Regions from separate parts of the Streptomyces sp. NPDC101165 genome, predicted to be linked through region 1. Evidence: riboswitches for the same ligand, from Rfam matches in the RefSeq annotation. Region 1 holds a riboswitch; the other holds the start of a gene.
What was found. A riboswitch is a leader RNA that binds a small molecule or an ion and turns the genes downstream of it on or off. The one in region 1 is predicted to bind thiamine pyrophosphate.
Positions count from the first base shown of each region.

Region 2: another riboswitch for thiamine pyrophosphate. It lies ahead of thiO (glycine oxidase ThiO); the one in region 1 lies ahead of thiC (phosphomethylpyrimidine synthase ThiC).

Region 1 covers NZ_JBIWPG010000006.1:343,387-347,768, reverse strand. The annotation lists gene ACIRVH_RS15395 (hypothetical protein) at 1-619, opposite strand, end outside; gene thiC (phosphomethylpyrimidine synthase ThiC) at 702-2,486, opposite strand; TPP riboswitch at 2,479-2,652, opposite strand; gene ACIRVH_RS15385 (YibE/F family protein) at 2,733-4,154, shown strand; gene ACIRVH_RS15380 (SsgA family sporulation/cell division regulator) at 4,249-4,382, opposite strand, start outside.
Region 2 covers NZ_JBIWPG010000008.1:386,000-390,381, forward strand. The annotation lists gene pknB (Stk1 family PASTA domain-containing Ser/Thr kinase) at 1-83, opposite strand, end outside; gene ACIRVH_RS19850 (thiazole synthase) at 189-983, opposite strand; gene thiS (sulfur carrier protein ThiS) at 987-1,199, opposite strand; gene thiO (glycine oxidase ThiO) at 1,196-2,356, opposite strand; TPP riboswitch at 2,354-2,465, opposite strand; gene ACIRVH_RS19865 (hypothetical protein) at 2,519-2,869, shown strand; gene ACIRVH_RS19870 (NAD(P)/FAD-dependent oxidoreductase) at 2,902-4,134, shown strand; gene ACIRVH_RS19875 (Rv2175c family DNA-binding protein) at 4,200-4,382, shown strand, end outside.

The DNA.
Region 1 (4,382 bases):
CACGGTCGAGCCAGCACGCCGACTCCACCTCGGCGTCGATGCCCGGCTCCATCGGCAGCACTCCGGGCCCGTCCAGTGCGGCCGGGTCCGTCAGCGCGGCTTCCAGATCGAAGACCTCGGCAATGCCGTACGGATGCCACACCCAGCCGGCCACGAGCAGATGCCTGCCGTCCGGACTCACCGACAGCCGGGAGTGGAAGACGTCCTTGTCTCCCCGTGGGCCCGAAGTCAGGCGCTTCCCCGACTCCACCTCCTCGATGTGGAGGACGTTGTACTCCTCCGGGCAGTGAACCAGGATCTCTCGCCCGTCCGGCAGAACTCCCAGCGCGACGGGGTAGTCGAAGTCGTCGGCGTGGTGAATGCTGCGCGTCAGTTCACGGACGACGTACGAGCCCCGGACCAGCAGAGCCCTGGTCCCGCGCTCGGCGTAGACGACGCTGTGGCGGCCGGAGGAGGAGACGACGCTTCTGTCGAACACCGGTCCGTAGCCCGTGTCCGTCCGCTGCTCCACACCGGCGGAGTTCCAGGCGCGGCCACCCACCGGGTCGACCAGAGTGTCGTCCTGCCAGACCAGCGACTGTGCCGGAGCCGTCGTCTCCAGCAACACCACAGGTCTCATCCCCAACCCCCCTGTTTCACCGACCGGTGCCGGCGCTGCTCTCCGGGCATCGGGCCCGAGGAGCAGCGCCCACCCGCGTGCGTCAGTCCGCCAGCGGCAGGTACACCCGGTTGCCCGCGGCCGCGAACTCCTTCGACTTCTGGGCCATGCCCTCTTCGATCTCGGCCTTGCTGCCGCCGTGTTCGCGGCGGATGTCCTGCGAGATCTTCATGCTGCAGAACTTCGGCCCGCACATGGAGCAGAAGTGGGCCGTCTTGGCGGGCTCGGCCGGCAGCGTCTCGTCGTGGAACTCCCGTGCCGTGTCCGGGTCCAGGGCGAGGTTGAACTGGTCCTCCCACCGGAACTCGAAGCGGGCGTCGGACAGCGCGTCGTCCCACTCCTGCGCACCGGGGTGCCCCTTGGCGAGATCGGCCGCGTGGGCGGCGATCTTGTAGGTGATGACGCCGGTCTTGACGTCGTCACGGTTGGGCAGGCCCAGGTGCTCCTTGGGCGTGACGTAGCAGAGCATCGCCGTGCCCCACCAGGCGATCATCGCGGCGCCGATACCGGAGGTGATGTGGTCGTACGCCGGAGCGACGTCCGTGGTCAGCGGGCCGAGCGTATAGAACGGAGCCTCATCGCAGATCTCCTGCTGAAGGTCGATGTTCTCCTTGATCTTGTGCATCGGGACGTGTCCCGGGCCCTCGATCATGGTCTGTACGTTGAAACGCTTGGCGATCCGGTTGAGTTCCCCGAGCGTCCGCAGCTCCGCGAACTGCGCCTCGTCGTTGGCGTCCGCGATCGAGCCCGGCCGGAGGCCGTCGCCGAGCGAGTACGTGACGTCGTAGGCGGCGAGGATCTCGCAGAGCTCCTCGAAGTTCTCGTACAGGAACGACTCCCTGTGGTGCGCGAGGCACCACGCGGCCATGATCGAGCCGCCGCGCGAGACGATGCCCGTCTTGCGGTTGGCGGTGAGCGGCACGTACGGCAGGCGCACGCCCGCGTGGACGGTCATGTAGTCCACGCCCTGCTCGGCCTGCTCGATGACCGTGTCCTTGTAGATCTCCCAGGTCAGTTCCTCGGCCTTGCCGTCGACCTTCTCCAGTGCCTGGTAGAGCGGCACCGTGCCGATGGGGACGGGGGAGTTGCGCAGCACCCACTCGCGGGTCGTGTGGATGTTGCGACCGGTGGAGAGGTCCATGACCGTGTCGGCGCCCCAGCGGGTCGCCCAGGTCATCTTCTCGACCTCCTCCTCGATGGAGGACGTGACCGCGGAGTTGCCGATGTTGGCGTTGACCTTCACCAGGAACCGCTTGCCGATGATCATCGGCTCGATCTCCGGGTGGTTGACGTTGGCCGGGAGCACCGCGCGGCCCGCCGCGATCTCCTCGCGGACCACCTCGGGATCAACGTTCTCGCGGACGGCCACGAACTCCATCTCGGGCGTGATCTCGCCGCGGCGGGCGTACGCGAGCTGGGTGACGGCCGTGCCGTCACGGCCCCGGCGCGGCTGACGCGGACGTCCGGGGAAGACCGCATCCAGGTTGCGCAGCCCGCCGCGCGGTGAGGTGTGCTTGATCCCGTCGTCCTCAGGTCGGACGGGACGACCGGCGTACTCCTCGGTGTCGCCGCGGGCGATGATCCAGTTCTCCCGCAGCGGCGCCAGGCCCCTGCGGACGTCGGTGTCGACGAGTGGATCGGTGTACGGGCCTGATGTGTCGTACAGCGTGACCGACTGCCCGTTGGTGAGGTGCACCTGGCGAACCGGCACGCGCAGGTCGGGGCGGGTGCCCTCGACGTACGCCTTGTGCCAGCCGATGGACTTCCCGGCCTCCTGGGACTTCTCGTCCTGAACGGAGGCAGGCGTGCGTGCGTCCTTGTTGGTCATGAGACCTACTCCCTACGCCGGCATTACCCGGTAACAGGTTCGGCGGTCGACGCAGCGGCTTCCGTCTGCCGATGTTTCCCGTGAAACCACGTTCCACGTGAAACATCGCGAATACGGAGGTCAGCGCCCTCTCAGCCCGGTGCTCCGAGCTCCCGCGTGTGCAAAGGTGCCTCCACGCTAGCGTCAATTCGGGCGCGGTGAACAGAGGGCCCCTGGCGTTCTTGCGATGATCTGGCGGTGACCACCATGGAGCAGTACCCGTACCCGCCCTCCGAACCGCCGGGCGCAGGCGGCTCCGGACAGGACGGCGGACACGGCCATGGCGGCCACGGGCACCAGCACGCTCCGGGCTCCGGACACGGCCACTCGCACGGGCACAGCCACAGCCACGGACCCGCCGCGCCGGTCTCGAAGCATCTGCGTAAGGTCATCGCGGCGATCCTGATCCCGTTCACGGCCGCGGTCGTGGTCGGCCTGGTGGTGCTCTGGCCCGGGGGAGCCCCACCGCACGAGCGCACGGGCGTCGGCTTCGACCGCCAGACGCAGCAGGCCACGGTCACCAAGGTGGTCGAGGTGAGCTGCAAGTCGGTGAACGCCTCGAGTGGCACCTCGACCGGCAACGCCTCCACCGCCGAGGGCAACTCGGCGCAGCAGCAGGCGAAAGGTACCTGCAAGAAGGCGACAGTCCGGGTCGGCACCGGCAACGACCAGGGCCGTACGTTCACCGAGATCGTGCAGCCGGACCAGTCACGACAGTTGCGCGAGGACGAGAAGGTCGTGGTCGCCTACGAGCCCTCGGCGCCGAAGGACCTGCAGTACTCCGTCACCGATGTGAACCGTCAGTTCCCGATGGCACTGCTCGCGGGGATCTTCGCGCTGGCCGTCGTCGTGGTGGGCCGGCTGCGCGGTGTCATGGCTCTGGTCGCGCTGGCCGTCAGCTTCCTGGTGCTGACGCTCTTCATCCTGCCCGCGATCCTGCAGGGCTCGAATCCACTGCTGGTGGCCGTCGTCGGATCCAGTGCGATCATGCTCATCGCGCTCTACATGTGCCATGGACTGTCGGCCCGTACGTCGGTGGCGGTGCTCGGCACGCTGGCCTCCCTCATGCTGATCGGCTTCCTCGGCTCGGAGTTCATCGACTGGGCCGCGCTCACCGGCAACACGGACGACAGCACCGGTCTGATCCACGGCCTGTACCCGTCGATCGACATGAGCGGGCTGCTGCTGGCCGGCGTCATCATCGGTTCGCTCGGTGTCCTGGACGATGTGACGGTGACCCAGACATCGGCGGTCTGGGAACTGCACGAGGCCAATCCGGCGATGGGCTGGCGCGGGCTGTACCGGGCGGGCATCCGGATCGGCCGCGACCACATCGCCTCGGTGGTCAACACCCTCGTCCTCGCCTACGCCGGTGCCGCGCTGCCGCTGCTGCTGCTGTTCTCGATCGCGCAGAGCAGCGTGGGCACGGTCGCCAACAGCGAGCTGGTGGCCGAGGAGATCGTGCGCACGCTGGTGGGTTCGATCGGTCTGGTCGCCTCCGTCCCGGTCACCACCGCGCTCGCCGCCCTGGTGGTGTCGGCCGACCGGCCGGCACCGGCCGCGGCGGCCGCCGCCGGGGCACAGCCCGTTCCGGCACGCGGCGGCAGGGGCCGGCGCCGGAAGCGGTGAAGGAACCCGGCGGAGACCGGACCCACCGAAGAAGCGTTCCTGCACAGCTGCACGCGGCATGGCGGAGCGCTTGGCGCCCCGTTGCCGCAACGTCTCAGCCGGCGCTCTGTTCCTCGGCCAGGATGCGGTCCAGGGCCTCGTCGAGATGGGCGTCGAAGTCGGCCAGCGCGCCCTCCTGCCCGAGCGGCACGAGCTTGTCCGTGCGGTCGAGGAAGGCCACGAGCGGCG
Region 2 (4,382 bases), on a different contig from region 1:
CCACCGACCGCGATCCGCGCATCGACGCGATAGCGTCCGTCGAGCACCTGCCCGACGAGGGGGTCCTGAAGGGTCGTATCCACGCAGGCGAGTGTACGAGGGGTGACCGACAGTCCCGCGCGCTCGGCCGTTCCGGGGACGGACTGCAGCAGAGCTGTGACCCTCGCGGCACCCGGCCAGGGCCTGCCTCAGAAAGCGGGGCGCTCCGGATCCAGGTGCGCGCGGCCCTCGGCCGGGGAGGAGGCCTCCGCGAAGTGCCTGCGCGGGATCCGCCCGGCCAGCCGGGCCAGCCGCCCCGCCTCCACCGCGTGCTTCATGGCGGAGGCCATCGTCTCCGGCTCCTGCGCCCGGGTGACGGCCGAGGCGAGCATCACACCCGCGCACCCCAGCTCCATCGCCAGCGCCACGTCCGATGCCGTACCGGCCCCCGCGTCCAGGATCACCGGCACGCGCGCGTGCTCCACGATCAGCTGGAAGTTGTGCGGGTTGCGGATCCCGAGCCCGGAGCCGATCGGCGAGCCCAGCGGCATCACCGCCGCACAGCCCACGTCCTCCAGCTTCCGCGCGAGCACGGGGTCGTCATTGGTGTACGGCAGCACCGTGAACCCGTCGTCGACCAGCGTCTCCGCCGCCTCCAGCAGCTCCACCGGGTCCGGCAGCAGCGTCCGCTCGTCGGCGATGACCTCCAGCTTGATCAGGTCGGTGCCCAGCGCCTCCCGGGCCAGCCGGGCGGTCAGCACGGCCTCCCCGGCGGTGAAACAGCCCGCCGTGTTCGGCAGCACCTTGATGCCCAGCTTCTCCAGCACCGACAGCACCGAGCCGTGCACCGAGGGGTCGACCCGCCGCATGGCCACCGTGGTCAGCTCCGTGCCGGAGGCGACCAGCGCCCGCTCCAGCACGTCCAGGCTCGGTGCGCCGCCGGTGCCCATGATCAGCCGGGAGCCGAGGGGCACACCGCCGAGGACGAAGGGATCGTCGGCCATGGGTCAGCCTCCTTGGACGGCGGTGAGGACTTCGACACGGTCGCCCTCGGCGAGGGCCGTGGTCGGCCACTGCGCGCGCGGGACGACGGTTTCGTTGACGGCGGCGGCCACCCCGGAGGGCGCCACGGTGAGGGTCTTCACGAGGGCGTCCAGCGCGGTGCCCGGGGCGACCTCGTGGCGCGCCCCGTTCACGGAGATGGTGACGGAGAGGTTCATGCGGGCTGCTCCATGAGTGCGGCGCCGAAGCGCTTCGGCGTGAACGGACGAGCCTCCTCGGGCAGCTCACCGCCGACCAGCAGCTCCGCCATCACGTCCCCGGTGACCGGCGTGAGCAGTACCCCGTTGCGGTAGTGCCCGGTGGCCAGCAGCAGCCCGTCGAGCCCGGACGGGCCGAGCAGCGGCGCGTTGTCCGGGGAACCGGGACGCAGCCCCGCCCGGGTCTCGGTGAGGGGCAGCTCGGTGATCCCCGGCACCAGCTCATGGGCGTCGCGCAGCAGCTCGTACACGCCCCCGGCGGTGACGGTCGTGTCCCAGCCCAGCTCCTCGCTGGTGGCGCCGACGACCAGCTCGCCGTTCTCCCGGGGCACCAGGTAGACATGGCTGCCGCGCACCATCGCCCGCACGGTGCGGTTCAGGAAGGGGGCGTACCGGCGCGGCACGGTCAGCCGCAGCACCTGGCCCTTCACCGGTCGCACGGGGGGCAGTACGTCGTCCGGGACGCCCGCGAGCCGTCCGCTCAGGCTGCCGCCGGCGAGGACGACCTGGTCCGCGCTCAGCGCGGTGCCGTCCTCCGTGGTGACCCCGGTGGCCCGGTCCCGTGCGACGTCGAGCCGCTCGGCCCAGGACCGGTGGAAGACCACTCCGGCCCGCTCGCACGCGGTCAGCAGGGCGGAGGCCAGCCGCCTCGGGTCGATCTGGTGGTCGCCGTCGACCCGCAGCCCGCCGCGCACCCCGGGCGCGAGCATCGGCTCCAGACGCCGGCACTCCCGCCCGGACAGCCACTCCGACTCCAGGCCGGAACGCTGCTGGAGCGTGTGCAGTTCGCGCAGGTGGGCGCGGTCGTCGGCGTCGAGCGCGACGGCGAGCGTGCCGCAGCGGCGGTAGCCGAGGTCGTGGCCGGTCAGCTCGGTCAGCTCGGCCGCGAAGTCCGGGTAGCGGCGGGCGGACTCCAGGTTCAGGGCGAGCAGTGTCTCCTCGCCGTAGTGCAGTTCGGTGACCGCGGCCAGCATCCCCGCCGCGACCCGCGCGGCGCCGCCGCCGGGCTCGGGGTCCACCACGGCCGTGACGAGCCCGCGCTGCGCGGCCCGCCAGGCCGTGACCAGGCCGATGATTCCGCCCCCGATGACGAGGACGTCGGACGTACGTGACGACATGGGCGTCCAGCCCCTCCCTTCGCCGGCATGACCCGGATCAGGTTCGTACGGTCGGAGGCCGCCAGCCTCCCTCTCAGCCCGGTGCGTCCGGGCTCCCGCGAGTGCTTGTACGGTGGCCACCCTAGCCCGCAGCGCTCGTCACTCGTAAGGGAGCCCCGGTCCATGGCCCGCTCGCTCGACGGACTGATCCTGGCCCCCGTGGCGGACCAGGCCCCAGGTCAGGTGGGTACCCGCACCCGGTTCGCGTACCACGAGAAGGACGGCGAGATCTGGGCGGAGTACACGGGTGGCGACGTCGTGCGCGGCCACTTGGTCGGCACCCGGCGGGGCGACCGGCTGGACTTCCGGTACGTGCAGCTGGGGCACGACGGGACGACCTCCTCGGGGCACTGCGTGTCCACCGTCGTGGAGCTGCCGGGCGGGCGGGTGCGGCTGGAGGAGACCTGGGAGTGGGAGTCCCGGCAGGGCGCCGGGACCAGCGTTGTGGAACAGGTCACCGAGCACGCCCGCTGACTGACGAATTGTCAATTGTCTATGGTGATCGGGTGAGCGAGCAGACACCACAGCAGGGCACGTCACAGGGGCGGCGCGTGGTCGTCGCGGGCGCGGGTATGGCCGGGGTGCAGACCGCGGTCGCCCTGCGCGAGCACGGCTTCACGGGCACCGTCACGCTGATCGGCGCGGAGCCCCACCAGCCGTACGACCGGCCGCCGCTGTCCAAGGCCGTGCTGCTCGGCAAGGCCGAGGGCTCCGCCTTCGACGTCGACTTCGAGTCGCTCGGCGTCGAACTGCGGCTCGGCTGCGAGGTGCTGGGCGTGCGCCCCGGCGACCACGAGCTGGACACCGAGGCCGGGCCCGTCCCGTACGACGTGCTGGTCCTCGCCACCGGCGCCGAACCGATCACGCTGCCGGGCACCGAGGGCGTGCCCGGTGTGCACCTGCTGCGCACCCTCGACGACGCCGAGCGGCTGCGGCCGGTGCTCGCCCGGCAGCACGCCATCGTGGTCGTCGGCGCCGGCTGGATCGGCGCCGAGTTCGCCACGGCGGCCCGCGAGGCGGGCTGCGCGGTGACCGTCGTCGAGGCCGCCGACCGGCCGCTCGCGGGCGCGCTCCCGCCCGAGGTGGCCGCCCCGATGGCCGCCTGGTACGCCGACAGCGGCACCGAGCTGCGCACCCACGCGCGCGTGGAGCGCGTCGAGCCGGGCGCGGTGGTGCTCACCGACGGCACGCGGCTGCCCGCGGACGCCGTCGTGGTCGGCATCGGCGCGCGCCCCGCCACCGCCTGGCTGGCCGGCTCCGGCATCGAGCTGGGCGCGCACGGCGAGGTCGTGGCCGACGCCCACCTGCGCACCTCCGTCGAGGACGTGTACGCGGTCGGCGACTGTGCCTCCTTCCCCTCGGCCCGGTACGGCACCCGGCTGCTGGTCCACCACTGGGACAACGCCCTGCAGGGCCCGCGCACGGTCGCAGCGAACGTCCTGGGCGAGACCCCCGCGGTCTACGACCCGGTGCCGTACTTCTGGTCCGAGCAGTTCGGCCGCTTCGTCCAGTACGCCGGCCACCACCCCGCGGCCGACCGCATGGTGTGGCGCGGCGACCCGGCGGGCCCGGCCTGGACCGTCTGCTGGCTGCGCGAGGACCGGCTGGTGGCCCTGCTGGCCGTGGGCCGACCGCGTGATCTGGCCCAGGGCCGCCGACTGATCGAGGCGGGCCGGCGCATGGATCCCGAGGCGCTGACCGACCCGGCGCGGCCCCTGAAGGACGCCACCGCCGACTAGGCACGTCCTCCCAGGTGGACCGGCCTGACTTCCGACTGTCGGTGGGGGATGGCAGGCTTGTTCCCGTGACCGAGATTGACGCAAAGATCGATGCTCTCGTCCCCGCCTGGCTCACCCTCCCCGACATCGCCGAGATGCTCGACGTCGAGGTGACACGTGTGCGGCAGCTGGTCAAGGAGGGCCAGCTCATCGCCGTACGCCGAGGTGAGAACCGGGCGCTGCACGTCCCCGCCGCCTTCATCGACGGG